2 regions of the Castellaniella sp. MT123 genome follow, and region 1 is predicted to be linked to the other one. Evidence: predicted binding sites of a transcription regulator. Region 1 holds the regulator's gene; the other holds the start of a gene.
What was found. Region 1 encodes FliA, which starts transcription of late flagellar genes. Its sites were predicted from a motif close to CTAAAGTTTNNNNNNNNNNNGCCGNTA; they were not measured.
Positions count from the first base shown of each region.

Region 2: a site for FliA is predicted at 10,839-10,865, ahead of ABCV34_RS04555 (FliC/FljB family flagellin). Genes of this name have one in related genera too.

Region 1 is NZ_CP154879.1:1,209,677-1,225,511, forward strand. Features, by position in the region: gene ABCV34_RS05545 (DUF444 family protein) at 1-742, shown strand, start outside; gene ABCV34_RS05550 (SpoVR family protein) at 744-2,135, shown strand; gene ABCV34_RS05555 (MFS transporter) at 2,197-3,768, opposite strand; gene ABCV34_RS05560 (MarR family transcriptional regulator) at 3,765-4,250, opposite strand; gene ABCV34_RS05565 (methyl-accepting chemotaxis protein) at 4,546-6,585, shown strand; gene ABCV34_RS05570 (PIG-L family deacetylase) at 6,597-7,691, shown strand; gene trmD (tRNA (guanosine(37)-N1)-methyltransferase TrmD) at 7,753-8,556, opposite strand; gene rimM (ribosome maturation factor RimM) at 8,620-9,264, opposite strand; gene rpsP (30S ribosomal protein S16) at 9,272-9,532, opposite strand; gene ABCV34_RS05590 (sulfurtransferase TusA family protein) at 9,723-9,968, opposite strand; gene alaS (alanine--tRNA ligase) at 9,968-12,595, opposite strand; gene ABCV34_RS05600 (hemerythrin domain-containing protein) at 12,753-13,163, opposite strand; gene ABCV34_RS05605 (RNA polymerase sigma factor FliA) at 13,277-14,029, opposite strand; gene ABCV34_RS05610 (flagellar protein FlaG) at 14,299-14,706, shown strand; gene fliD (flagellar filament capping protein FliD) at 14,810-15,835, shown strand, end outside.
Region 2 is NZ_CP154879.1:986,290-999,905, reverse strand. Features, by position in the region: gene ABCV34_RS04600 (DUF2971 domain-containing protein) at 56-931, shown strand; gene rfbF (glucose-1-phosphate cytidylyltransferase) at 1,472-2,245, shown strand; gene rfbG (CDP-glucose 4,6-dehydratase) at 2,206-3,336, shown strand; gene ABCV34_RS04585 (dTDP-4-dehydrorhamnose 3,5-epimerase family protein) at 3,333-3,899, shown strand; gene ABCV34_RS04580 (class I SAM-dependent methyltransferase) at 3,896-5,119, shown strand; gene ABCV34_RS04575 (acyltransferase) at 5,116-5,604, shown strand; gene ABCV34_RS04570 (NAD(P)-dependent oxidoreductase) at 5,601-6,416, shown strand; gene ABCV34_RS04565 (cephalosporin hydroxylase family protein) at 6,437-7,231, shown strand; gene ABCV34_RS04560 (hypothetical protein) at 7,302-10,754, shown strand; gene ABCV34_RS04555 (FliC/FljB family flagellin) at 10,947-12,131, shown strand; gene ABCV34_RS04550 (flagellin) at 12,303-13,616, shown strand, end outside.

The DNA of each region.
Region 1 (15,835 bases):
GGACGAGGATCTGGTACGCGAAGGCTGGAGCCGGCATGGCCCGAATTCACGTCTGGATCGGCGCCGGACCCTGAAGGAAGCCATCAAGCGCCGGCATGCCCAACCGGACAATCCCGCGCCATTTTCCGATGAAGACCTGCGGTTCCGGCAACTGGCGCGGCGCCAGCGCCCCGCAACCGACGCGGTCGTGACATTGGTGCTGGACGTATCGGGCTCGATGGATCCGGAACGGCGCAAGCTGGCGAAATCGTTTTTCTTCTGGGTCGTACAGGGTCTGCGCCGGCAGTACGGCAATGCACTGGAGATCGTCTTCATTGCGCATACCGACGAAGCCTGGGAATTCACCGAAGAACAGTTCTTCCAGGTCGCCGCCACGGGCGGCACCACCGCATCCAGCGCATTCAAACTGGCGCTGGATATCTTCGCCAAACGCTACCCGGCCCGGCGCTACAACCATTATCTGTTCTACGCCTCGGACGGCGAGAACTTCGCCGATGACCAGGAGCTTGCCGGCAGCCTGCTGCGCGAACTGGGCGACATCGTCAATTTCATGGGGTTCGTGGAAACGCCGCAGAATCCGCATGAATCGGGGCAATCCGAAACAGGCCGGCTGTTCCGCTCGCTGGAATCGCGTCATTACCCGGTCGGTACCTATACGATGCACGAACGCGGCGACGTCTGGAACGCCGTGCGCCGCTTCTTCCAGCGCGAGGCAAGCGCCAACGCGGCCGAGGAGACCTGACATGCAAGCCGCACACGCTCAAGGCCTCGAACAGCTGACGCGCTACATGCCGAAGATCGAGGCCCTGGCCGCGCGCAACGGGCTCGTGTATGACCCGGTGGACTTCGAACTGGTGCCCAACACTTTCATGATGGAAGTCGCCGTGTACGGCCTGCCTATCCGCATGCCGCACTGGTCGTTCGGCGTGCGTTACATCCACCAGCACGTGCAGCACCGGATGGGCGGCTCACACATCTTCGAAGTGGTGTTTCCAGGCAACCCCAACCGCGCCTATCTGGTCACCGACAACGGACTGGCACAGAACACGCTGGTGACCGCGCACGTCCTGGGACACGCCGATTTTTCCAAAAACAACGCCCTGTTCGCACGGATGCAGAAACAGGTGGGTTATCACATCGTGACCGAAACGGCGGAACGCGCGCGCAGCATCCAGGCCGCCATCGAGGAACACGGGCAACGGCGCGTAGAGGCAGTCCTGGATGCCGCGCTTGCGCTGGAACAGCACATCGACGTGGACCAGCCGATCCACCGGCCGGACTACCAGACCCACGTCATGCCCAAGGCAGGCCAGAAACCCACAGGCTTTCGTTCACGCTATGCGGAATTGCCCGGCGAAATCACCCCCCCCATCCAGCGGCGGGAACGCGCGCCCATCCCGCCGCATCCGGAATCCGACCTGCTGTGGTTCGTGGCGCGTTACGCACCCGACATGGAAGGCTGGGAACGGGATATTTTTCTGGCGGTGCGCGAGGAATCGTTCTATTTCTATCCGGTATTCGCCTGCCAGATCATGAATGAAGGTTGGGCGAGCTACTGGCACGCGCGCCTGCTGCGCGAAGCCAATTTTCTGCCCAACGACCTGTACCTGGACGCCATCAAATCACATTCCGACGTCATCCGTCCCTATGCCACGGGCAAAGACGTCGCACTGGCGCTCAACCCCTACCACGTCGGCTTTACCATGTGGGAACACATCATCGAACACGAGGGCCTAGACACTGCTTTGCGGATTCGCGCCGAAGAGGACGACTTCAGCTTCATCCGCAATCATCTGGATGAGGCCCTGGTCGAGAAACTGCAATTGCTGAGTTACCGCGCCCGACACGACCAGACGACGGGAACCCGCGTGGAAATCAAAAGCGTGGACATCGAGACTCTGTGCGAACAGCTGATCGCCCCCAAATTCAATTTCGCCGCGCCGCACGTGCAGGCCGTCGCACTAGGCAATGACGGCAGCCTGATGCTGCGCCACGACCATGTGGCCGATGGCCGCGGCCTCGATCTGGAACGCGCCCAGAAAGTGCTGGAATACCTGGCCCTGATATGGCGCCGCCCGGTGGCGCTGGAAACGATTGACGAGGCCGGCAATTCGAAGACGCTGACCGCGCACTGACAAGCCCCGGTCACGTCGTCGCCCAAGAGACACGACCACAGGTCTGATGCGCGCAAGTCGATCACGCCATGCGCTTCTGGCACAGCACCAGCACGACCGCCGCGGCGGCCAGCACCGCAATCATCCGGTAAAGGTCATCACTGGCCAGCAGCACGGCCTGCCGCGAGATCTGGCCATCCAGCCAGGACGCCGCCCATTGCCCGGCCAGCGCGGGGTCCAGCCCATGCCCCTGCAAGGCAAGCTGCGTCTGGGAAAACCAGGACTGCGTCTGGGCGTGCGCCAGCTGCCCTACCAGTTCTTCATGCAGGGCCGCCTGCCGGTTGGTCAGAATGACCGCCCCAAGAGAAGCCGCCAGCGAACTGGCCATCTGGCGCATCAGATTTTTGGTCTGATAACCGTGCGAGAACTGCTCGGCGCTCAGGCTGCGAAACGTGGCCCCGGCAACCGGAATCACCACCAACACGCCAAACAGGCCCTTGAGGATGATGCCCGGCAGTAGTTGGGCTCGGGCAACCCCGTCGGGCAATGCCGCGAACCACAGCGCCGCCCCCGCCATCAGGATCAGTCCAGTCACGATCAGCGGCTTCTTGCGCGCCAGGCGGGCACCCAGCCGCAGATACACCAGGATGCCGCACAGACTGACGAGCCCCGCCATGGCGTTGAGCCAGCCGACCGCCGCCACCGGCATCCGCAGGGCCTGTTCGGCGAAGACGGGGAACAGGTACCCGCTGAGATAGCTGATCAGGTAGTACACGAAATACAGGATCAGCCCGATGCGATACACCGGATTGCGCAGCGCATGCAACTGAATGACCGGGCGCTCGTGGCGCCACTGATGCCGCAGGAACACTGCCAGCAAAGCCATGCCGCCACCGGCCAGCAGCAGCGGCCGCAGAGGCTGGGAGAACACGTCGTACCGCGCTTCACTGCAGGCCAACTGCAAGGCCGCCACCCCCAGTCCGAACACCACCAGCGGCTGCAAGAGCGGCCTTTCCACGGACGCATCGGGGTCCACATCCGGCAACCAGAGCCAGACACCCACCAGGGCCAGCAACACAAAGGGCACCACGACATAGAACACATCCCGCCAGCTGCCGCGGTCGATCAGTTCGCCGGCAACCGCAGGGGCCACCGCCGAGGCAAGGAAGATGCCGATCATGAACAGTCTGGCCGCCCGAGGCCGATGGACCGGAGCATGCATGACGTTGATCAGCACCCGAGCGCTGGTAAAGAGCGCCCCGCCCCCGAACCCCTGCACGAAACGGGCCACCGTCATCGAACTCAGCCCGGTGCTGCCCGCCCCCAGCAGCGCCCCGCACAGAAACAGCCCTAGCGCCAGCAGCAGATAGCGGCGATAGCCCAGGGCGCGCGCCAGCCACTGCTGCTTGACGATCATGAGCATGCTGCCGACCGCATACGCCCCCTGGACGATGGCGAATCCCCGGGGATCGGCCTCGATGCCACCCATGATGTGCTGCGCCGAGAACACGAACACGATGTTCTCGAAGAATTCAATGGACACGATCAGGGAAAGCAGCAGCATGCCCAGGGTGCGGCGCTGCCTGTGTCCCAGGATGCGATTAACGCCCAGGCGCAGCCCGCGCCGAACGGAAACGGACGGCGGGGAAGTCACGAACCGGACACCGCTGCGTCATGCACCTGCCGCAAGCCATCAACGACCGTCTGCCCGACATCGGCGGGCAGAGTCCCCCACACCCGCTGGTAGACCGCATGCACCGCGCCGGCGGCATCCCGCACGACCTGCTGGCCCTCGGGGCTGACGCGCAATTCGACGCTGCGCCGGTCGGTCCCGCGCGTGCGGCGGGTCAGCAGCCCGCGGGCCTCGAGCGGATCCAGCAGTCGGGTCATCTGGGTGCGGGTGATGTCCAGCGTATCGCCCAGCAGCGACGGCGAGCTGGGCTCATCGTCATCGGTGCCGAGCAGGCACAGGACAAGATACTGATCCATGCTGAGATCGAACGGCCGCAGCGCGGACGCAATGGCCTGGCGCACCGCACGGGCCGTATGAAACAACAGTCGGGATGCCAGGATGGCGTCCCGGGGGGCCTCGGGATGCTGCGTACAAAAACGGTCGATCCGTGCGACGAAGGACATGATGAGCGAGATGGCCGGGTCCGCCCCTCCACCCCAAAAAACAAATATCGAATGATATAATATCAAACGAAATTAATTTAATCAATCCAAAGGACGGACTTGCCGGATGAACCCCGAGCCACGGCCCGGTATTCGGGAACCGGAACCATGAGCCAATCGGGTCGTGAATCCCTCACTGCGCTTGATATAAGGCAAATGGGGAAAACCCCGAGCACCGTACGATGGCCTTTTCGCAGGCCCCACCAGAGTGGGCTTCCACTTTACGTACGACAGGCCCCTATCAATCAGGCAGACGATGTCAACGAAACCCACCATCGCACAAAAGACCAACCGCTTCGACACCTGGCTGAACCAGCTGCGCCTGTGGCAGAAATTCGCCCTTCTGGCCGTTTTCGGCGTGGTCCTGGTTGCTGCGCCAACCATCCTGTTTCTGACCGGGTCCGGCAAGGTCATCCAGGCCACCCAACTGGAATCCCGGGGACTTGTGCCATTGCGCCAGACCCTGGCGGTTCTGCAGCTGACCCAGCAACATCGCGGCCTGTCCATGCTGGTGCTTAACAACGACGCATCGGCCGGTGCGAACCGCCGCGCCAAACAGGCCGAGGTGGATCAGGCGTTCGCAGCCCTGGATGAGTCCCTGCGACAAGGTACCCAGGATCCGGCCCTGACGGCCCTTTGGCAGCGAATCCGCGAAAACTGGGATGCACTCCGCGCCAAGGTCAGCCAAGGATCCATTTCCGCGACCGACAGCTTCGCGACGCACACCCGGCTGAACGCGGACTTGCTGCGCGTTAAATCCCTGCTGCTGCAGGATTACGGGCTGAGCTTCGACCCACAGGCCCAGAGCTACTACCTGATCGATGCGGCGCTGAACCAGGCCCCACGCCTGACCGAGATCTTCGGCCAGACACGCGCCATGGGCGCCGGGCTGCTGGCGCGCGGCAATGCCACGCCCGAACAGCGCATCGAGATCCGGGTCCTGATCGACCGGGCGAAGGAGCACTATGACGGCCTGACCGAGGCGCTGGACAATGCCACCCGGCTCGATCCGCAGCTCAAGGACGCCCTGTCCGCAGCGGGCCGGGCCGCACTCGACAGCGCCAACCAGGCGATCCAGCTCGCTCAGGAGCGGATCATCAAGGCTCAGACGCTGCAATTTCCCGCAGGGGATTATTTCTCGCGGTTCACGACCGCCATCGACGCACAATTCCAGCTCGACGATATGGCACTGACCCAGCTCGACGGCGTGCTTGCCACACGGTCCGACTACTTGATCACGACACGGTATCTGCTGGGCAGCCTGATCGTGCTGCTCAGCCTGCTCGCAGGCTACGTCAACCTGCGCATCACGCGCGCCCTGCTGCGCCAGTTGGGCGGCGAGCCGGCGTATGCCGCCTCCATCCTCGACCGCATCTCCGACGGAGACCTGGCCGTTCCGATCCAGCTACGGGCGCAGGACCGGTCCAGCCTGTTGTATGCCATGCACGACATGCGCGACCATCTGGCGACCATCGTCGGCAATGTGCGCAGGGGAGCCAACTCGATCGCCTCTGCCTCGGCCCAGATTTCCGCCGGCAACCTGGACCTGGCGGCCCGGACCGAACAGCAGGCCAGTTCGCTGACGGAAACGGCCGCCACGACGGAACAGATCACCGCCACAGTGCGGCAGAATGCCGACAATGCCCAGCAGGCCAACAGTCTGGCCGCCGCAGCCGCGCGCACCGCCACCAGCGGCGGCGCGATCGTGACCCAGCTCGTCGACACGATGCAGGAGATCAATGCCCGATCCGGGCAAGTGGCCCACATCATCGACGTGATCGATTCCATCGCCTTCCAGACCAACATCCTGGCCTTGAACGCCGCTGTCGAGGCCGCCCGCGCCGGCGAACAGGGGCGCGGTTTCGCCGTGGTCGCCGCCGAAGTCCGCGCACTGGCGCAACGGTCGGCCGCCGCCGCCAAGGAAATCAAGGGGCTCATCGACACCTCCGTCGCGGCAACGGCCCGAGGCAACGAACAGGCCGCCCGGGCGGGCACCACGATGCAAGAGATCGTCAACGACGTGAACCGCGTCACGGACATCATGGGCGAGATCAGCGCCGCCAGCCGCGAACAAACCACCGGCATCGAGGAAATCAACGCCGCCGTCACCCAGATGGACGACGTCACACGCCAGAACGCCAGTCTGGTCGAGGAATCCGTAGCGGCCGCCGCCAGTCTGAAGGATCAGGCCGACACGCTGGCCCGCCTGGTGGCCACCTTCCGGCTCGACCCCCAGGAAGCGGACAATCGGCGGATCCACGCCCAGCCCGCTCCAAGCCTGAGCTTCAGCGGCTGATCGGGATTAGAATGGCGGCACTCACTCGTGCCGCCTTCATGAATCTCACGTCCACCCATCACGCCGCCCGCCTTTGCCTGGCAGTCCTGTTCTGCCTGATCTGGACCCTGACTTTCGCTGCCCCGGTCGATAATGCCGTCAGCGCCGTACCCGCGTCACAGCGATCCCTCGATTCCGCGTCATTACCGGCGGCATCGACGGCCCTGCTGCCCGCCCCGCCGCAGCCTGCAGCGGCCCGAGCCGCCGATTGCCGCCGCGGCTCTGTGCTGGGTTTCGTCGCGCACCCGGATGACGACCTCCTCTTCATGAACCCGGATCAGCAGACCGCCATCCACCAGAGACAATGCGTGCGCGTGGTCTATCTGACGGCCGCCGATCGCGGCGAAGGCCAGCCCTACCTGCAGGCGCGCGAACGCGGGATCATGGCGGCCTATGCCGAAATGGCCGAGGTCGCCAATCGCTGGGTGACGGACGGCTGGCGGGTCGGCGGCAGGACGCTGGTGCGCCACACCCTGCGCGCCGCTCCCGGGGTGCAGTTGATCATGCTGCGCATTCCCGACCCGTGGCTGGGCCATGGCTGGGGCAGCCTGACCCCGCTGAGCCAGCTGGAATCCGTCGCCGGAACCGACGTCCAGGCCTACGCGCCCTATCAGGAAACCTATACCCGCAACAGCCTGGTGACGCTGCTGGCCGCCATCATCCAGACGGAAAACCCCACGCTCGTGCGGCTGATGGATGCCTCGATCGAGATCCCCTACACGAAACTCTGCTGGCGCTGCCCCGGACACGATCACCCGGATCACATCGCCGGTGCCCGGCTCGTCCAGGATGCCATGCGTCTTGTGCCCGGGCCCTACGCCCACCAGGCTTATCTGGGCTACCCGTCCCAGGAACGGCCCCCGAACCTGACGGATGTCCAGAAGGCGCGAAAGACCGCCATCTTCCTGCACTACGTGGCCAACGACACGCGCGACTGCGCGGCCAATATCATCTGCTCACGGCCACACGGCCCCGAAGCAGTCTGGGTCTGGCGGCAATACCGAATCGCGCCGGACAGCCCGGGCATCCCGGCGAATCCCGCTTCGCCGCATCTTGCCGTCGAATAGGACGCGGCGCACGCCCCGAGCCTACGCCGGGGCTCGGACCGGCCGGCATCGGATGATCCGGTCAGGCGGACGTCGGGCCCCGAGCGGGAGCTTCCCGCATGCCTTCGCACAAAGCAGTTTCATCCGTCTCGTCCAGTTCCCCCGCCTGGCGTGCCTGATCGATCAGGTCCGGGCGGCGGGCCGCCGTCAACCGCAGGGACTGCTGTCGACGCCAGGCGGAGATCCGGGCATGGTGGCCGGACAACAGCACCTCGGGCACTGCCGAATCCCGCCAGACTTCCGGGCGGGTATAGTGCGGGCTGTCCAGCAGGCCGCTCAGCGCCGGATTGAAGGAATCCTGCTCCGCGGACTGCGCATCGTGCAGCGCCCCCGGCAGCAGACGCACCACGCTGTCGATCAGGACCATGGCCCCCAGTTCCCCGCCCGACAGTACAAAGTCACCCAGGGACACTTCCAGATCGACGTGGCGATCGATAAAGCGCTGGTCGATGCCTTCGTAGCGCCCACACACGAAAATGGCGCCGGTGCCACCCGCCCAGGCACGCGCCTGGGCCTGCCGGTGCACCGGGCCCGCCGGGGACAACAGCACCACGGGGGCCAGGCAATCATCCCGATCCGCCCCCGCCTGCCGGCGGGCCAGGCGGACCGCATCGACCGCGAGCGACAACGGTTCGGCCATCATGACCATGCCTGGTCCGCCGCCAAAGGGGCGGTCGTCCACGGTGCGATGCACGTCCGTCGTGAAATCCCGGGGATTCCAGGTATGCAGCGACCACAAGCCGCGTTGATGCGCCCTGCCGCTGACCCCCTGATCGCGGATGGCCGCGAACATCTCGGGAAACAGCGTGATCAGATCAAAACGCATACGTGATCCTTTCCGAAAGCGTCGCCACGCCGGATACGCCGGCCGGATAAGGCCGGACGGCGATCAGAAATCGACGGGCCAGTCGCTTTCGATCCGTCGGGCCAGCAAGTCCACCCGCTGGATATGGGCGGCCACAAACGGGACCAGCTCGTGGACAGGCCGCCCCCGGGCATCGGTTCGCGCCTGAAAGACGCCAGTCTCATCTACCGCGCCCCGCGTCACCTGGAGGACGGCGTGGGCGCCGTTGTCCAGCACTTGGTCGACGCGCCCCAGCGGCATGGATTCGCCGGAATCGCCCTGACCAAAAAAATCACAGCCAATCAGATCGACCCAGTAATATTCCCCGTCCTCGGCGGCCGGGAAAGCCGTGCGCGACACCCAGACGGTGTGGCCGTGCATGGCCTCGGCAACATCGCGGTCCACGACGCCTTCCAGCTGGGCAACCAGGAACTGCCCGCCGTGACGGCGACAACCCTGGACCCGCATGCCGCGCGGACGCGAAAATGCGCCTGATTCCAGAACGGAATCAGGCGCCTTCAGCCACCAGACCGGTGAATTCAGCAGGGCTTCGGCCTGAGGCGAATACGGCTGGACCTTCAGCCAGCCGCGCACCCCATGCGCCGTCACCACCCGGCCGACTTCGACCAGGTCATCCGGAACGGAAACATCCGGGCGGACGTCGTCCGCCGTGACAGATTGCCGAGCCACGCCTGGATCAGGCCGCGGCCGCAACCTTGGCGGAGTATTCCTTCACCAGACGATCGACGGTTTCGGACAGCTGGGCGCCGTTGGACACCCAGTGCTGGACGCGATCCAGGGCAATGCGCAGATTTTCCTGACCTTCACCGGCCACGGGGTTGTAGAAACCCACGCGTTCGATGAAACGGCCATCGCGACGATTGCGCGAATCGGCAGCAACGACATTGTAGAAGGGACGCTTCTTCGAGCCGCCGCGGGCCAGACGAATCACAACCATTGATAATCCTTTGATAATTCGGTGTAAAACACGAAATTCTAGCATCAGGCACCCAGATTCCGCAATGGATTCTCTGGATGCCCAATGGCCAGACCATGAAAAACAACACATCCCGCCGTCAAGCGGGAACGCCATCGGTGGGGAAACACCCATACCGACGGGAAAAACCCACGCCGGTCGGGAAATCCATCTAACGCCGCCTGACGTAATGGACCGTGACGGCTTCTTCGCGGGTCTCCTGCACCAACAGAGCATTGCCCGTCTGCTGACAGAAGGCCTGAAAATCCCGGACCGCATGCGGGTCGGTCGTCAGCACCGCCAGCACCTGCCCGCTTTCCAGGCGGGCCAGGGCTTTTTTAGTGCGCAGGATCGGCAGAGGGCAATTCAACCCCCGTGCATCGATTTCCTGGTCGGCTTGCGGCAACACATCGGCCATCAGGCGGCCTCCTCCAGGCGAGCCGCCAACCAGGCCGGCACACCCGCCAAGGCGCCATCCAGCGATGCGACATCGGAGCCGCCCCCCATGGCCATGTCCGGACGCCCGCCGCCCTTGCCGCCCACCTGGGTCGCCACGGCGCCGATCAAATCGCCGGCCCTGACGCGCGCCGTGAGTTCAGGACTGACCCCCGCCACCAGGCTGATTTTGTCATCCGTCACGGCGGACAGCAGGATCACGGCGCGTGGCAGTTTTGACTTGAGCTGATCGACCATGCCACGCAACGCCTTGGGATCAACGCCGTTCAGGCGGGTGGCCAATAGTTTGACCCCTGCCACGTCGATGGCTTGCCCCGCCAGATCGGAGCCTGCGGCGGCGGCCAGTTTATCCTGCAGCCGTTCCCGTTCCCGTTCGATCTGGCGGGTCTGCTGCTGCAGGGCGACGATGCGTTCGGGTACGCCGGCCGGCTGCGTCTTGAGCAGACTGGCGGCCTGATCCAGCACCCCTTGGGTCTGCTGGACCCAGGCCAGCGCATTACGACCGGTGATGGCCTCGATCCGGCGGATGCCGGCGGCCACGCCGCCCTCGGCGACGATCTTAAAGAGGCCGATATCACCGGTGCGGGCAACGTGTGTGCCGCCGCACAGCTCGCGGGAAAAGCCAATGTCCAGCACGCGCACGACGTCGCCGTATTTCTCGCCGAACAGCGCCATCGCGCCGCCCGCCACGGCCTCGTCATAGCTCAGATGCTGCGTGACCACCGCCTGATTGCCCAGCACCTCGTCGTTGACGATGGATTCGACCTGGGCGATCTGTTCAGGCGTCAGGGGCGCGTCGTGGGCGAAGTCGAAACGGGTCTTGTCCGGATCCACCAGCGAACCGCGCTGCTGCACATGATCGCCCAGCACCAGGCGCAGGGCTTTGTGCATCAGATGCGTCGCGGAGTGATTGCGCATGGTGTCGGCCCGGCGCTGAACATCGACGTGTGTCTGTACGACATCGCCCACCGACAGGGTGCCTTCGATCAGACTGCCGTGGTGACCGAACACCGTGCTCTGGATCTTCTGGGTATCGGCGACCTGAAAGCGCGCGGACGCGCCGCTGATCAGGCCGGCATCCCCCACCTGACCGCCGGATTCCGCATAGAACGGCGTCGCGTCCAGCACGACGACAGCATCCTGGCCCTGGGCGATCGACGGCACGGAGGCCCCGTCGACGTAGAGCGCGGTGACGGTCGCCTGGCCGTCCAGGTGTTCATAACCATCGAAACGCGTCGCCACGCCATCGTAGGCGAGGTCGGCGGCGGCTTTGAACTTGCCCGCCGCACGGGCCTGTTCGCGCTGACGCGCCATCGCCGTCTCGAAACCATCCAGATCGACCTGGATCTTGCGTTCACGGCAGATGTCGGCGGTCAGATCGACCGGGAATCCGTAGGTGTCATACAGCGTGAAAAGCGTCTGGCCGTCCAGCGGCTGACCCACCGGCAAATCGGCCAGGGCCGCTTCCAGGATCCGCATGCCGTTTTCCAGCGTTTCGCCGAAGCGTTCTTCTTCCTGGCGCAGCACCTGCTCGACGCGCGCCTGCTGCGCGGCGAGTTCGGGATAGGCTGCGCCCATCTGCGCGACCAGGTCGGCCACCAGCCGATAGAAGAACACACCCTTTTGCCCGAGCTTGTGACCATGGCGCAAGGCACGTCGGATGATGCGCCGCAGCACGTAACCCCGCCCCTCGTTGCCAGGGATGACGCCATCGACCACCAGAAAACTGCACGCGCGGATGTGGTCGGCGATGACCTTCAGCGAGTTATCCGTCAGGTCTGCCGTGCCGGTTTCCCGGGCCGCGGCGCGGATCAGGTGCTGGAACAGGTCGATGTCGTAATTCGAATGCACGTGTTGCAACACGGCGGCGATGCGCTCCAGCCCCATACCGGTATCGACGCAGGGCTTGGGCAACGGATTCATCGTCCCCTGGGCATCGCGTTCGAACTGCATGAACACCAGGTTCCAGATCTCGATGTAGCGATCGCCGTCTTCTTCGGGCGATCCCGGGGGGCCACCCCAGATCTCCGGGCCATGATCGTAAAAAATTTCGGAGCACGGACCGCAGGGGCCTGTATCGGCCATCTGCCAGAAATTGTCCGACGCGTAGCGCGCACCCTTGTTGTCGCCGATGCGGATGATCCGTTCCGTGGGCACGCCCACCTGCCGCGCCCAGATGTCGTAGGCCTCGTCGTCTTCCTGGTAGACGGTGACCCAAAGCTTGTCCTTCGGCAGGCCGTAGACCTCGGTCAGCAAGGTCCAGGCATACAGGATGGCATCGCGTTTGAAGTAGTCGCCAAAACTGAAATTGCCCAGCATCTCGAAGAACGTGTGATGACGCGCGGTGTAGCCGACGTTCTCGAGATCGTTGTGCTTGCCCCCGGCGCGCACGCAGCGCTGCGCCGTCGTGGCCCGCTTGTACGGCCGGGTGTCCTTGCCGGTGAAGACATCCTTGAACTGGACCATGCCGGCATTGGTGAACAGCAGCGTCGGGTCATTGCCAGGCACCAGCGGCGAGGACGGGACGATCTGGTGTCCCTTCGACTCGAAGAAGGACAGGAATTTCTGACGGATTTCGGATGTTTTCATTCGTTTGGCCGCGATGGGGGAAACTAGCCTTCCATTATAGGATGAAGAATGAATGGCTTTTCGTATGCATGGCTTTCCGCGCGATGCGGCCACGGGCGCGGTCCCATTCACCCCGGCCTGCATGCACACCGGGGATGACGGGAAAGACAAAAACGGCCTACAGCGCCTCGATGGCCGGATAGAACTCGCGGTTCTCGCGCATCATGCGGGCATGCACGTTTTTCAGCACCACGTTGGCGTCGGTGCGAAAGCCATCGGGATCCTTCGTCAGCAGCGTGGCATTGCCCCAGCGGCGCGCAAAATTGATAAACGCACTGGCAATGCCATGCATGTCGTTCTGATAAGCCCGGCTCATGCCGGCCATGCGCTCGTCGCCGCTGCGCTCCAGCGAGGGATACAGGATCCGATCCTCGACAGCTAGATGCTGGGTCACCACCTGCGACAGCGCTTTAAGATTGTGGGCGATATCAACTGCGTGGTCGGCAACGCCCTGATGAGCCAATTTTCGCAGCGCCGCGATGCCGCTCAGGATTTCAACATGGTGGTTCTTGAAGCGATCGATATTCATGACGAGATTTCCTCTTCCAGATGAAACGACCGTTTCGGCCGCATAAGATATATTTTAAATAAACCTTATTCAACGCACAAGATGCGATTGAGGTCTCGCGACGTGCCCGAGCCCTACAACAGATAGTCGTAGTCGGTTTCGCCCGCGTCGGGTGCCCAGGAATGGCTGGACAGCCAGGCGCGGATCCGGGCCACCGCCTGGGAACGCAACTGGGATACACGGCCCTCCGTGACCCCCAGGACCGCCGCGATTTCCTTCTGGTTCAGATCCTGCTCGAACTGCAGAGACAGCAGCAGCTGTTCGCGTTCCGGCAGGTTGCGGATGGCCGCGATCAGCACGTTACGCAACCCGTCGCGCATCAGCCAGTCCAGCGGATTGTCGGCGCGGCTGCCTGCCGCTGCATCCAGCACAGCCGTCCCATCCTGGCCTTCCCGATGCTGCGCCAGGTCTTCGACCATCAGAACCTGCACACCCTGGGCATCTTCGAGCAGGGACCGATATTCCGCCAGATCGACCCCCATTTCCGCTGCGATTTCCGTTTCGGTGGGCTGCCGCAGCAGCCTGTGGCGCAAAACCTGCACGGCCTTTTCGATCACGCGTGCCTTGGTTCGCACGCTGCGCGGCAGCCAGTCCTGACCTCGCAGTTCGTCGAGCATGGCGCCGCGAATCCGCGTGATGGCATAGGTCTCGAACTGCGCATCGGCTTGCTGCTGATAGCGGCGCACGGCATCGAGCAGCCCCATCATGCCGGCTTGCATCAGATCATCGAGTTCGACGCTGGCTGGCAACCGGCCGATCAGCGCCAGCGCCTGCCGGCGCACGAGCGGCGCATATTGAGCAATCAGCTGGTCCTCGGAATGAGGCATCGCGCAACCCATGACACACAAAATAAAGCTGGCAGTATGCACCAAGCCGGCCTGAATCATCATCCTGAGCAGCCTTGCATTCACCCGGGATTTTGAGGGAAAGGCGGCCTTCCCCCCCACTCGGGACCGGGACTTCCGACCACCCTTCTCTAAACTTTTACAGTTTCGCGCCGTTATGTTCGATTGAGAAACCAAGCCGGATGGCATCGGGCGGCGACGCGCCGGTCATTCTTTCGGAACACGTGGACCACTTCCGCAAAGGAACTTGCATGATTCACTCGATCGGAAACCAACTGACCTCCGCCAGCCTGGGGCTAGCCCCCGCCGCGTCCGAACGCACCGGCGCCAAGCCCGAGCCGGCCACCCAGGTCCCCCCCCCCGAAAACGCGCAGTCCAGCCCGTTTCCCCAGGCCGACCAGCGGCACCTGACCGGGAAGGCCTCCCCCGAACTGCCGAAATCCTCGTTGGAAAAGGCCCTGGAATCGGTCAACGACAGCCTCAAGGCCTGGTCCACCGGCATGCGTTTCGAGATGGATAAGGATGCCCAGCGCCTGGTGGCCTCGATCGTGGACAACGACACCGGCAAGGTCCTGCGCACCATCCCATCCGAGGCCGTCCTGCGCATCGCCAAAATGATCGTCCAGTTGCAGGGCTCGGGGGTCGACACGAAGGCGTGAACCGCCACGTCGTCAAGCCCCTGAATTATCACTGAATCGCACCGCACCCGCCGGTTTTGCCACCCGCAATTCCAGGCATAATGGATCAAACGGAGTACGCACCATGGCAACCATCTCTTCCCTCGGAATCTCGGGTCTCCCGCTGAACGATCTGCTCACCAATCTGCAGAAAAACGAAAGCCAGGTCCTGACCGTCATCCAGAACCGACAAATCGCTGCACAGTCCAAGCTTTCCGCCTACGGCAAGCTGCAGGGCGCGATCTCCGCGTTCCAGAAAACCGCCGACGCGGTGGGTAAAACCGATACCTTCGGCACGATCGCCGCCACTCCCGGATCCGATGCCATTTCCGCCACCGCGACCAGCCAGGCGATCCCGGGTCAGTACTCAATCCAGGTCGACTCCCTGGCTTCGACTCAGACCATGGTGTTCGGCGGCCGCGCTGATCGCACGACCAATATCGGCACGGACGGCACGCTGAATCTCACCATCAACGGCAAAACCCAGTCCATCGATCTCACCGGCAAGAGCACATCCCTCGATGGCCTGGTCAGCGCGATCAACGGCGACCCGAACATCGGCGTCAACGCCACCCTGGTCAACGACGGCAGCGGCACGCCCTACCGCCTGCTGTTCACCAGCCGGCAAACCGGCACGGCCAACGCCGTCACCTCGGTCTCCGTGACCAACAATGCCACCCTGGACCAGTTCCTGGGCTATGACGCAACCACCAACGCCAACAACAACGGCAATGCGGGCTTCAGCGTCCAGGCCGCCACCGACGCCAAGGCGCAGATCAACGGCATTGCAATCACCAGCTCGACCAACACCATCAATAATGCCATCGATGGCGTGACGCTCACCCTGAACAAAACCACAACGACCGCCACCAGTCTCAGCCTCGCGCAAGACACCTCGGTCGCCAAGAAGGCCATCCAGGATTTCGTCAATTCCTACAACAGTCTGTTGGGCACGATCAACTCCCTGACCGCCTACGACGTCGGTAGCCAGACCTCCTCGGCGCTGACCGGGGATTCCGTGGCGCGATCGGTGCAGACCCGCATGCGCGATGCAGTCTCTGGGGGCTTCGATGCCAGCCTGGGCACGAACCTGGGCCAGATCGGTATCACC
Region 2 (13,616 bases), 220 kb from region 1:
CGCGATCTGTGGCAGCTATCTTTATGCTCCTAGCTTTGAACAGATGAATGATCCCATGGAAGCGCTGTTCGAATTCCCCGGCTTGGAAGATCCTATGGGAGTGATTCTCCCTAATCAGATCCTTGCGCAATTGACTTCAGTTCTCGAAGAAACTGCCAAGACAGCACGTAGCTCTGGCTTAATCTCAATGTCAGAAACCTACTTGGACTACCCACTGTGGGCATACTATGGTAGTAATTTTGGAGGTATGTGCCTTGAGTTTGATACACGGGATTTAATAGTCTCTGATCTTCCCAGGGACTCTTTGATGCCGATGCAGGTGATATACAGTTCCAATGCCCCTGCCTCTATAACCTGCGAAAGGCTATCTTCCTCTGATCCGATGGAAATAGTCTTCAGTCGATTAAGTCAGAAGCGAACAGAATGGCAGCATGAGAAAGAGTGGAGATATCTTGTTGGAAGGATGGGACGTAAGCTGTACATTGATACTGCGTTGAAACGCATCTATCTGGGGCCGCGCATTAAACCGGAAGTAAAGTCGGCAATCGTTGATGCGATGAGGAGGCGTCCTGTGGAAATCCTAGAAGGATCAGTGCGTGGATATGAACTTGAGTTCATCCGTATCAAGGAGGGCACACCCTGGCACGAATGCGAACGGACTGGTGCAGGAATCTTTGATCCAGGAAAAATATTTTCCTTCAACAAGGATCTGTGCACTATTTTTGGCAAAAATTACAAAGTCCTTGAGCAAAGATGCAATGAAATCAGTATCCATCCAAACGTTGAGAGCATCGACGGCGCTTACCTGATGAATAGCCGGACTGGTGTCTGCGTGACAGCAACTTATCGGTTGAGAGATAATCGTGGTGACATCTCTCATAATCATTTTTTCGACAACGACATGAACCCAATCACCTATTCACTGACGTAATCGGAAAGAATTGTGTGCGGCGCGACAATCAAAGTGAGACTCAGCGTCAATCAAGATGAGACAGCGCGTCGGGCGCATGCCGAAGTGAGGGCGTAGCCCGTGCGTAGGCACGCACCCGACGCGCTGCCAGATGTTCTGGGGGCTGTGATCGCGGCCGGTCCGTTACGGTAGTGGTTTTCAAATCTAGAGAATCGCCGTTGTGCCGGGCCGCCATGTAACCGATCACCAAACGAGGCTTTTCATGAGGCTCAGACAGAACCATCCCATTGAGACAGCTGCTGCAAAAGCGGGCATCAGCCGGGCGACAGGCTACCGGCTCATCAATACTCCACACTTGCCATCACAAGAGCGCACACCACGGGGCTGTCGTCGACGGTTACAGTCAGGTCGCTTGGGGCACCCCATCCAGGCCATTGTTCAAAGAATTGGGCCAGCCCGGCGTTTCCTATACTTCAATAAAGCTGTGAGTCAATGCTTGTGATCGTCGCACCAATTCAGGTTCGTCGGTTGGCAGTACTTCATTTCTTAAAGAGCCTTGTCGTGAAAGCAGTCATCCTGGCGGGGGGCCTGGGCACCCGCATTTCCGAGGAAACCCACCTGAAGCCCAAGCCGATGGTGGAGATCGGGGGCAAGCCCATCCTGTGGCACATCCTGAAAATGTATTCGCATCATGGGATCCGAGATTTCGTGATCTGCTGCGGCTACAAGGGCTATGTGATCAAGGAGTACTTCGCCAACTACTTCCTGCACATGTCAGATGTTACGTTCGACATGACGAGCAATCGCATGGAAGTCCACCACCAGCATGCCGAGCCCTGGCGGGTGACGCTGGTGGACACGGGTGAGAGCACCCTCACAGGAGGGCGTCTGCGGCGGGTGCGCGATTATATAAAGGACGAGGATGCCTTCTGTTTTACCTACGGTGATGGGGTGAGCGATGTGGACATTGGTGCCTCGATCCAGTTCCACGAACAGCATGGGCGTTTGGCGACGGTGACGGCGGTGCAGCCGCCAGGGCGCTATGGAGCGCTCAATCGCGACGGCGAACGGGTGGCAGGCTTTACCGAGAAGCCCCGAGGTGATGGCGGATTGATCAATGGTGGATTTTTCGTGCTCTCGCCCAAGTGCCTAGATCGCATCGAAGGCGACCAGGCCAGTTGGGAAGGTGAGCCGCTCGCCTCGCTCGCGCGTGACGGCCAGTTGATGGCGTTTGAACACAGTGGTTTCTGGCAACCCATGGATACGTTGCGGGAAAAGAATCTGCTGGAGGATCTATGGGTGTCGGGTCAGGCGCCGTGGAAGACCTGGGCGTGATGCAGGTTGGCAAGCCAGCCTTGGTTGATCCGGATCCTGCCTTCTGGCGGGGCCGACGGGTGCTGCTGACCGGCCATACGGGCTTCAAGGGCAGTTGGCTGGCATTGTGGCTGCATCGGCTAGGCGCCCAGGTCACGGGAATAGCATTGCCACCATCCAAGGAACGAAACCTCTATTCCCTAGCTCGGGTAGACGATGGCTGCGAAAGCCACTTCATTGACATTCGTGATGCGCACGCCGTGGCGGGTCAGATTCGTCAAGCCAAGCCAGAGATCGTTTTTCATCTGGCTGCCCAGGCGCTGGTGCGCGCCGGCTATGAGGATCCGCTGGCGACCTACGCCACCAACGTCATGGGCACGGCCCACGTGCTTGATGCGCTGCGCGGCCTGGAGAGCGTGCGCGCCGCCGTGATGGTGACGACCGACAAAGTCTACCGTAATCTGGAGCAGGCCTATCCCTACCGCGAGGACGATGCGCTGGGCGGACACGACCCCTACAGCGCCAGCAAGGCGGCCAGCGAACTGGTGATCGCCAGCTACCGTGACGCCTGGCTGGCCGCCCAGGGCGTGGCGGTGGCTTCGGCGCGGGCGGGCAATGTGATCGGCGGCGGGGACTGGGCGGCCGACCGCCTGATTCCCGACGCGGCACGTTGCTGGCAGGCTGGCCGGGTCGTGCAGATTCGCAGCCCGCGCGCGACCCGGCCCTGGCAGCATGTGCTCGAACCCATTGGCGCCTACCTGCGCCTGGCCGAGGCCCTGCAGGCGCAGCCGGCGCTGGCGGGCGCCTATAACTTCGGCCCGCACACACACGAGGCCGCCACCGTGCGTCAGGTGATCGAGCGGGCGCGCCATGCCTATGGCAGCGGGGACATCCAGTGGGGCGACGGCACGGAAGGGCCGCATGAAGCCGGCTGGCTGGCCCTGGAGATCGCCCGGGCGCGCACCGTGCTGGGTGTACAGCCGCGCTGGGGGTTGCAAGAATCGATCGTGCGGACGATGAATTGGTACCGCCTTCAGAATGAAGGTGCGGATGCCCGCGCCTTGTGCGAGGCGGACATCCAGGCGTTCGAGCAAGCGGGCGCAGCGCCATGAGCCGCTTTACCGTCGCCGAGACCGGTATCGAGGGCCTGCGCGTCGTACAGCGCCAGCGCATGGGCGACGAGAGGGGATTCCTGTCGAGGCTATTCTGCGCTGAAGAGCTGGCGCCCGCTGGCTGGCATAAATCTATCGCCCAAATCAACCACACCTTAACCCAGTCGCAAGGAACAGTGCGGGGCCTGCATTTTCAACGCCCGCCGCATGCCGAGATGAAACTCGTCACCTGTCTGCGCGGGGCGATCTGGGACGTGGGGCTGGATCTGCGGGCCGGGTCGCCCACGTTCCTGCAATGGCGAGCCGTAGAATTATCGGCCGAGAATGGCTGCGCCTTCCTGATTCCGGAGGGCTTCGCGCACGGCTTCCAGGCGCTCACTGACGATTGCGAATTGCTATATCTGCACACAGCGCCCTATGCTGCCCAGGCCGAGGCGGGGCTGTTGGCCACCGACCCGTCGCTGGCGATCGAATGGCCTTTGCCGATCACCCTGCAGTCCGGGCGCGACCAGACACACCCCCGGCTGACATCGGAATTTACCGGACTGGATTTGAACTTATGAATTGCCGCCATTGCGGCGCGATGCTGCGCCATACGTTCCTGGATTTGGGCTTTGCACCGCCCTCCAACGCCTATCTGAAGGCCGAGGACCTAAATCGGCCTGAGACCTATTTTCCGCTGAAGGTCCGCGTTTGCGACCAGTGCTGGCTGGTGCAGACCGAGGACTACGCGCGCGCCGATGAATTGTTCAGCCCCGACTATGCCTATTTTTCCAGCACATCGAGCGGGTGGCTGGCTCATGCGCAGCGCTACGCACAGACAATCACCGAGCGCCTAGGATTGGGAAACGAGAGTTTCGTGATCGAAGTGGCCTCTAACGATGGCTACCTACTGACAAACTTCGTTGCCGCTGGCATCCCGTGCCTGGGCATTGAGCCCACGACCGGCACGGCGGCCGCAGCCGAGGCGATCGGTGTGCCGGTGCTGCGCGAGTTCTTTAGCGAAGCGCTGGGCAAGAGGCTGGCGCACGAAGGGCGCCCGGCCGATCTGATTGCCGGCAACAATGTCTATGCGCATGTGCCCGACATCAATGACTTCACACGCGGCCTGGCGGCCGCCTTGAAGCCCGAGGGCACGATCACGCTGGAGTTCCCGCACCTGCTGCGCCTGATCCAGAACAACCAGTTCGACACGGTCTATCACGAGCACTTCTCCTACCTGTCCGTTCACGCTGTGCAGCGTATCTTCGAGGCGGCGGACCTGCGGATCTACGACGTCGAGGAGCTGCCCACGCACGGCGGCAGCGTACGGATCTACGGCTGCCATGCTGCAGCGATGATCGAGCAGAGGCCCGGTGTCGAGCGTGTACTGCGCCTGGAAGTCGAGAGTGGCTTGCTGGATCTGGCCACTTATCAGGCTTTTCAGGCACGCGCCGATCGGGTCAAGGATGATCTGCTGGGCTTCCTTCTGGAGCAAAAGCGCCTGGGCAAGACCGTGGCGGCCTATGGCGCCGCAGCCAAGGGCAATACGTTGCTGAACTATGCGGGCGTGAAACCCGACTTGCTGCCCTTCGTGTGCGATGCGGCCCCGGCCAAGCAGGGCAGGTATCTGCCGGGTAGCCACATTCCGATCCTCGCGCCACAGGCGCTGGTCGAGCGCAGGCCCGATTACGTACTGATCCTGCCGTGGAACATCGCAGCCGAAGTTAGAGAGCAGAATCGGTACCTGGCCGAACAAGGAGCGCGATTCGTGACGGCGGTGCCGCGGCTGGAGGTCGCATGATCGATGTGGATCCGTCTGCAGTCGTGTCTCCCTTAGCCGACATCGAGGATTCCGTCAGGGGCTCACGGATCGTCATCGGAGCCCGCTCGGTGGTCGATTCCTTTGTTAAGGTCAAGCCCGCAGGGGGCACGGGCGACATGGTCGTCGGCGCCGATGTGGTGATCAACTCGGGATGCGTGTTCTACACCGGCAACGGGATCGTGATCGGGGATAGCGTTGCAATCGCGGCCAATTGCACTTTCGCGCCGGTGAACCACGAGTACCGGTCGCGTGAGCGGCTGATTCGCAGCCAGGGATTCCGGCCCGGCAAGGGCGGTATCATGATTGAAGACGATGTCTGGATCGGGGCCAATTGCGTGCTGCTCGATGGTGCGCGCGTGCGCCGGGGCGCGGTGATCGCCGCGGGCAGCGTCGTGCGCGGTGACCTGCAGGCTTATGGCGTGTATGGCGGCAACCCCTTGCGGCAGTTGGGAAGCCGCTCATGACTCGCTGCACGGTGTTCGGTGCGAGCGGGTTCATCGGCCAAGCGCTGACGCGGGCCTTGATTGATGCCGGCCACGAGGTTCATGCCCCCGGCAGGGGCGAGCACCTGGATCTGGCCATAGACCTGGGGCACGTATTCTATTGTATTGGGATGACAGCCGATTTTCGCAGCCGCCCCTTCGATACCGTGCGGGCGCACGTGTCACTGCTCTTGGACTTGCTAGAGCGCCATCGCTTCCAGTCCTTTCTCTATCTTTCATCGACGCGCGTGTACGCGGGCGCTGATCGTGCGCATGAGGACGTGCCGCTGACCGTCAACCCCCATGATCCTTCCGATCTTTACAACCTATCGAAGCTGGCAGGGGAGGCGATCTGCTTGCATTCAGGCAAGCCGCGCTGCCGCATCGCGCGCCTTTCGAACGTCGTGGGGTTCGATCCGCATTCCCGTAACTTTCATGCGGAACTGATCCGGGAGGCGCTCTCGGGGCGCATTCTGCTGCAAAGCGCGCCGAGTTCCGAGAAGGACTACATCCTGTTGCGCGACGCCGTCGGGCTGATCATGCGGATTGGCCTGCACGGGGAAGCTCCTGTCTACAACGTCGCTAGCGGCGTCAATCTGACGCATGAGCGCTGGTGCGCCGCGCTGGCGCGCGCAACCGATTGTACGGTTGGACACGCGCCAGATGCGCCCGAATACCGGTTTCCACCGATCGACATCACCCGGGTCCGCGGGGAGTTCGGTTTTGAGCCTGTGCCGGTGCTCGAAGCAGTGCCCAGTCTGGTGGAAGAATTCCGGAAGTTTCCCGATCAATAAATCATTCATTGGCTCATCACATGACAAACCAAGACCCCGTTGCCGCGTTCCATCAGGAGCGGGCAGAGCGTATCGCCCAGTACGGGCGCGACGAGAATTTCAAGCGCCTATCCCAGGATTGGCTGCGCGAGTCCATGGCGCGCAAGTACGTCTACAACTTCGATTGGATGGGACGGCCCATCATCCAGTACCCCCAGGACATGGTGGCGATGCAGGAACTGATCTGGGCGGTCAGGCCGGACCTGATCATCGAGACGGGTATCGCCCACGGCGGGTCGCTGGCGCTGAGCGCCTCGATGCTGGCGCTGCTGGACATGTGCGATGCGATCGAGGCGGGCGTGTCGTTCGATCCGCGGATCTCGAACAGAAAGGTGCTGGGCATCGATATTGACATCCGAGAACACAACCGGATTGCAATGGAACGGCATCCGATGGCCTCTCGCATCCAGATGATCGAGGGCTCCAGCGTCGCCGGCGAGACCGTCGAGCGCGTGCGCAACTTGGCGGTGGGCTATTCGAAGGTGATGGTGTGCCTGGACAGCAATCACACGCACGATCACGTGCTGGCCGAACTGAACGCGTATGCGCCGTTGGTGAGCGCAGGCAGCTATTGCGTGGTGTTCGATACCTTCGTGGAGGACATGCCGCCGGGCTTTTTTGAGGATCGTCCGTGGGATCCGGGGAATAGCCCCAAGACTGCCGTACAAAAATACCTTGAGACGCACGAGGATTTTATGCTTGATCTTGATGTGCAGGACAGGATCCAGGTGACGGTGGCACCAGGCGGGTTTTTGAGAAAGCTAGAAGCCGCGTGAATCAGTCGTCTGGGTGGGAGTGCTCAAGTCATAAATGACCAAAACCGTATAATTTTTTCCTATGCCTATCATGTTAGATGCCTTGTTTAATGGAAATTTTTTTAGCGCCTCTATTGAACAGCCCATACTCAGTCAATTAAGGGCCACAGCGCACCTTTACGGTGTGGATGCCGTCGAATTGAATAAGGCACGAATTCTGAGTTTGGGAATTAGCCATAATCCTCTATTGGCAACCTGTGCGCTGTCATATCCTGATTCACAGATCATAGACTTGGCTATTGGTCAGCCATACCTTGATGTTTCTCAACTAAGTTCCTTAAGAAATTATAATGCCGTATCTGTGAGTTGGGATCAGATTACCCCTGAATTGGGAAGTTTCGATTTCATTATCTGCCCCGATTTGCTTGCCTATCTGCCCACCGAGGTCGCACAGGATCTTCTGAATCGTTGCAAGGCGCTTCTGGAACCTGGCGGCCTCGCTTGTGTCGGTTATCCGACATTCCCGGGGGCAAAGAGTCTCGAAATCGTAAGGGACGCCTTGCTATTGCATTTGCGGGATCACCTGGGTAGTCATGAGGATGATCAGAAAGCACAGGCGCTGACGGCGTTGAGTCTCTTCGATAATTTTGATTCAAGCGCAGATAGTCTAGGATTAAGTTTGCAGGTTGCCGCGGAATACTTTCGCCGGAAAATCGAACGAGGCTATCTGCCCATCATCATGGGCAGTCCTGATGCTCTAGGACGATATCATGTGGAGTTTGCCCAAGCTGCCAATCAGGCTGGACTGGCTTGCATCGGGGATGGCCACCCACACCTGGGCATGGCAAAAAATTGGGGCATATCGATAAATACGTCAAATAGCCTGCTGACACTAGGTCAGTCCGACATCATTCGTCAGCAGTATCTGGACTTTTCAACCGCGAGGCTATGGCGGCACACGCTGCTGACCCATGTAGAGCGTGAAATAAATCCCTGTGCTTCTCCCGAAATCAGTAAATTAGCAGATCTTCGTTGGGCTGGATGCTGGGAACCCATGGATTGGGCGCCTGTCTACGAAGGTCAGATTTATCAGAATAATCAAGGAAGACAGCAGAAGATCAAAAATGAGGATTCTGCTCATATTCTCGATATGCTGGCTGCTAGTTGGCCATCCAGTCTAAGCGTCAAAGATCTGCAGACGTTGTGTCAGCTTTCATCCGATGCAGTCTTATCGATCATATCCGAGCAATTCGATGCCGGTGCATTGAACTATTGCATGGATGGCGATGCGGACCCGTCAAGCAATCCCGAAGGGGTTTTCCCGCTACCTGAGTTAATATCAGAGCTGCACGCTTCGCGCGGATCAGAAGGTGACGATCAAGTCAAGCAGTTTCACGCGGATATACTGGACTCGTGGGGCAATCCTGTTCATCTTTCGCTGGCGTTTTTAGAGATTTTGCTCCTTAATAGAGTAAATTTTGATCAATCTCACGAGGATGTAGATGATATTGCAAGAATAGATAAGGAAAATGACTTTTCCGATCTGATCGTTTCCGATTCAAGCATCGCTTATGAATTACTTCGAAAACTGAATAAACTGGCTTTGTTATCGCGTCGCACAGACTGCTGGCTTATCTTGCTGGATAGAATCCTGTCGGATAAGGACGGCGCTGATGGGTGCTGGGTGATGTACCTGTTGCATATGTACATACACGGCAGCTTGCGCGGGCAACTGAACCATGAAAGGAAGATTAAAGTCTCTTCGGGACAATACAAGCAACTGGCGGACTTGGAAAGCATGTTTGTGGCAGCCGATCATGCAAAGGCTGAATTGCTCGCAAAGCAACTGTGCAAAAAGCTCCCCGAGCTTGCCAGACCCCTATCCATTCTTATCCGATGTCTTGCTTATCAGGGAAAATATGATGAAGCATTGTCCATTGCATTTCGTTCAAGGGATAGGGTTTCATCCGATCCTGATCTTTATCCGTCCATCGTTCTTGTTATTGCGGTTAAAGGAAATGCAATAGAGGCTTTGCGTATTTCCAGACCGATTTTGTATAAAGAGCGGTCTCCGGACTATTTATATAATGCACTGGGGGTCGCGTGTCGCCATGCGTTGATGATAGAAGCTGCGGAAAGATATTTCAAGGATGGATTGGAAAAAGACAGTGAATCTGTTTCTTTGATTGTCAATTTGGCGTCTCTGTATTCTCAGCTTGGCAAAGCAAAGGAGGGCATTGCCATATGCCAAGGTATCATAGGAAATAAAAGGCTGGCCAGAGAAGCCAAAATATTGGCTTATAATAATTTGCTCTTCATGGTTAATTATGCTCATGACATGAGTGCGGATCAAATTTTCAAGATTTATCAAAATTTTGAAAATGAATTCTTCCGTAAAATATATGCCTATCAAAGACCGCATGGCAACAAACAAGATACCGGTCGTAAGATAAGGATTGGATATGTGTCTCCAGACTTCAAGGATCATGCGGTCGCGAAATTCATCAATCCGCTTTATAAATATCATGATAGAGATCGCTTTGTCATATATTCATATTCCAACGTGAGTATTGAGGATGGCCATACGGGAATTTTCAGGTCGTTATCTGATCACTGGAGGAACATATATAATCTAAAGGATAATCAGGTTGCCGATATGGTCAGAAATGACGAAATAGATATACTCGTTGACCTGGCAGGACACACGGCGGGAAATAGACTGGGCGTGTTTGCACTGAAGCCTGCCCCTGTTTCCGTGTCGTGGCTGGGGTTTGGTTATACGACTGGCCTGTCTGCCATTGATTATTATTTGGCCAATGAAGTGCTGTGCCCGCAAGGTTTCGAGGCCCTGTTTGCGGAAAAGGTTTGGAAACTTAAGGGAACGTGGGCAACATACAGGCCTGGAATTCCCAATGAATTTCTTCAGGATCAGCGGGAAGATCAGATTGCGCAGGTGTCAAATAAGATCATTACCTTTATCAGCCTTTCCAGAGTGATTAGAATGAACGATAGGGTCATTCGTTGCTGGGCAAGCATATTGAGTCAGGTGCCCGGGTCCAGGCTGGTGCTCAACAGCATGGACTTTGGGAGCGCAGGGGTTTGCGATGACATACGGTTAAGGTTTCTAGGGTTCGGAATTTCTTCGGATCGGATTTATATGGGATTTGCCACGCCGCCCTGGCCGTCACTTGCAAAGGCCGACATCGGCCTAGATTGTTTTCCCCATAATTCAGGAACGACCCTGTTCGACATGCTGTATATGGGTGTGCCTTTTATCACGCTGGCTGACAGGCCCAGTGTTGGCCGCATCGGGGCATCGGTCCTGACCAGTGTCGGTCATCCGGAATGGGTGGCCGACACCGAGGAAAAATACATAGAGAAGGCGGTGTCTCTTGCGGATAAGATAATGGCGGATAAATTCTTCAACAAGGCCGGGTTGATCGATGAAGTGAACTCCAGTGACCTGGCGGATACCCAGGGGTTTGTTGGTCGTGTCGAGGGCGCTTACACGCAGATGTTTGCCGGTTGGGCAGGGCGCGGCTGACGGCGCCCGCCGCGCCTGCCAGTTGACGGTGGCTGCGGCTTGCCCAGCCGGTCATTAGGTTCAGGATGATTTTTTTGTAGATCCCTAAAGTTGAGAGCCCTCTTGCCGTTAACCAGGTGGAACAGGAGGTCACTCGGTTTGTCATCCTGGGCAACAAGGGCGGATCTTCGCCGAACCACTTAGGAGTCTTTCATGGCTGTTATCAACACCAACTACCTTGCTCTGGTCTCCCAGAACAACCTGGCCAAGTCCCAGTCCGCACTGGGTTCCGCCATCCAGCGCCTGTCCTCCGGTCTGCGCATTAACAGCGCCAAGGACGACGCCGCCGGCCAGGCCATCGCCAACCGCTTCACCGCAAACATCAACGGCCTGACGCAAGCCGGCCGCAATGCCAACGATGGCATCTCCATCGCCCAGACAACAGAAGGTGCGTTGAACGAAATCAATAACAACCTGCAGCGGATTCGTCAGCTTTCCGTGCAGGCTGCCAACGGGACCAACTCCGCCAGCGACCTGAAGTCCATCCAGGATGAAATCAATCAGCGGTTGGATGAAGTCAATCGTGTGTCGGGGCAGACGCAATTCAACAGCGTCAAGGTGCTGGCCAGCGACCAAAAGCTGACCGTCCAGGTTGGTGCCAATGACAATGAAACCATCAACATCAATCTGAAGAAGATTGACAGCAAGGCACTCGGCCTGTCGACGTTCAATGTCACCGGCCCCGCCGGCACGACTGCCAATGCCGCCGCTGCCGATTTCCAGAAGGCCTACGGTGCTACCACCAGTGTCACCGGTTCTGCGGTTTCCGAAGCAACTGCGAACACTTTGGCCGGGCGTCTGGGTGTTGCCAACGGCAGCGTCACTGTCGGTGGGAATGCACTCGTTGACTCGAATGGCAACTGGTTCGCCAAAGTGACTATTCAACCATCAAGCGCCCAAGAGTCGACCAACCTGGCCAACAATGGTCTGACTGTCGCCAGCGGAACTTCTGCGGATTTCTACGTCGCGCTCAACCCGCAAGACGCCGTCACCAGCACCGCAACCGCCACCTTCTCGCTGAAGACGGATACCATGGCGTTGTCGGACCTGCGCAGTGGCCGCACCGGCAATATGCTGGCTACGGTCGATAGCGCAATCGCTAGCGTTGATTCCCTGCGCAGCCAGCTGGGTGCCGTACAGAACCGGTTCGAATCCGCCATTTCGAACCTGAACAATACCGTCACCAACCTGTCGGCGGCCCGTTCGCGTATCGAAGACGCCGACTACGCGACCGAAGTCTCCAACATGACGCGCGGCCAGATCCTGCAACAAGCCGGTACCGCCGTGCTGGCGCAGGCCAACCAGGCCCCGCAGACCATGCTGACGCTGCTGCGTTAATCGGCACATCGTCAACAGCCTTTCCGCCATTGTTGATGGTATAGAGGCTGCACAGCAGGAAAGCCCCACTCCGGCAACGGAAGTGGGGCTTTTTTTCCCTTAATTTTTGCTGACAGCGGCCGTTAAACAGGCTGACTGCTCATGGATAACAAACCATAACCCTGTGTATCGATGCTGACTGTTCGCTCCAACTTGCCCGGCTTGACGGCCCAGCACCACCTGGAAAACTCGGGTTCCGCCTTGCAGGCCGCGATTCAGCGGCTTTCCTCCGGCCTGCGCATCAACAGCGCCAAGGACGATGCCGCCGGCCAGGCCATTGCCAACCGCATGACATCCCAGATTCAGGGGCTAACGCAGGCCTCTCGCAATGTGAATGACGGCATTTCCTTGTCCCAAACGGCGCAGGGGGCCTTGGGAGAGATCAATGCCAGGCTGCAGCGGATTCGGGAACTGTCGGTTCAGGGACTGAGCGGGCAGTATGCGGGTGACGCGGGGGATGCGATTCAGGCGGAGATCAACATGAATCTCAAAGAGATCGAGCGCTTGAATCAATCGGCCTCGTTCAATGGGATTTCCTTGCTGGATGGCACCGCCGGGCAGCGCGCCCTACAGGTAGGGGCTGACGACGGCGATCAGCTTGCCCTCGACATGCGTCCACCGGGGTTTAGTGTGCGAGAGCTCGGCTTGCTGGATCTGACTGTGCAGGGACTCCCTGGCCGGATCACGCCGGTTTCGACGCTGGCGGGCAGTTCTTATCGGATCGATCTGGATGATGCGGCCCGGACATCCGTCAGCTATGTGCCGCCCACCAACAATCCCAATGTGGTGCGCATGTCGCAACCCAGCAGTCGCCAAGTGGTGCAACTGGATGGCAATGGCGGGCGCCTGCAGGAAGTGCGTATCAACGCATCCTACGATACGGACACTCGAAAGAGTGCGGTGACGCTCGGTGTGGATAGCGCGGTCGTGGCCGCTACAGTGCAGGAATCGATCAGCAGCTGGCAGTATCTGGACCAGGGCGGTGGGGCCTTGTCGCTGTCCGGCGCCGCGGTGGTGACCGCGGGCGGAAAATACTGGATCCAGCATCAGGTCTCAGGCACTACCTATTACCGTGAGGCCGAGCTCACCATTCATGGCGATCAGCATCAGATCACGGCTCAGGCCAAGACCGGTGTTTCGATTGACAAAGCCTCGTTACCGGGGCCCGTGTCGCAGCCGCTGCAGGCCGCGCCGGCGGTATCCCTGGCGACTGCGGCCTATACGATGAGCCTGGATGGCACGGATCAGGTGGGCAACCCGGACATGAATCTGGTGCATCTGGGCGGATACTATTTCGTTGAGGAAAAGCTGTTGTCCGGTCAGTACGCCTACTACAAGGCGGATGTCACGATTACCACGGGGGGCGCGCAAGACAAGGTCACGGTCGTGTCTGACCGCAGCCGGACGATCTCGGTCAGTGATGAACAGTATGTTAGCGGCACGACC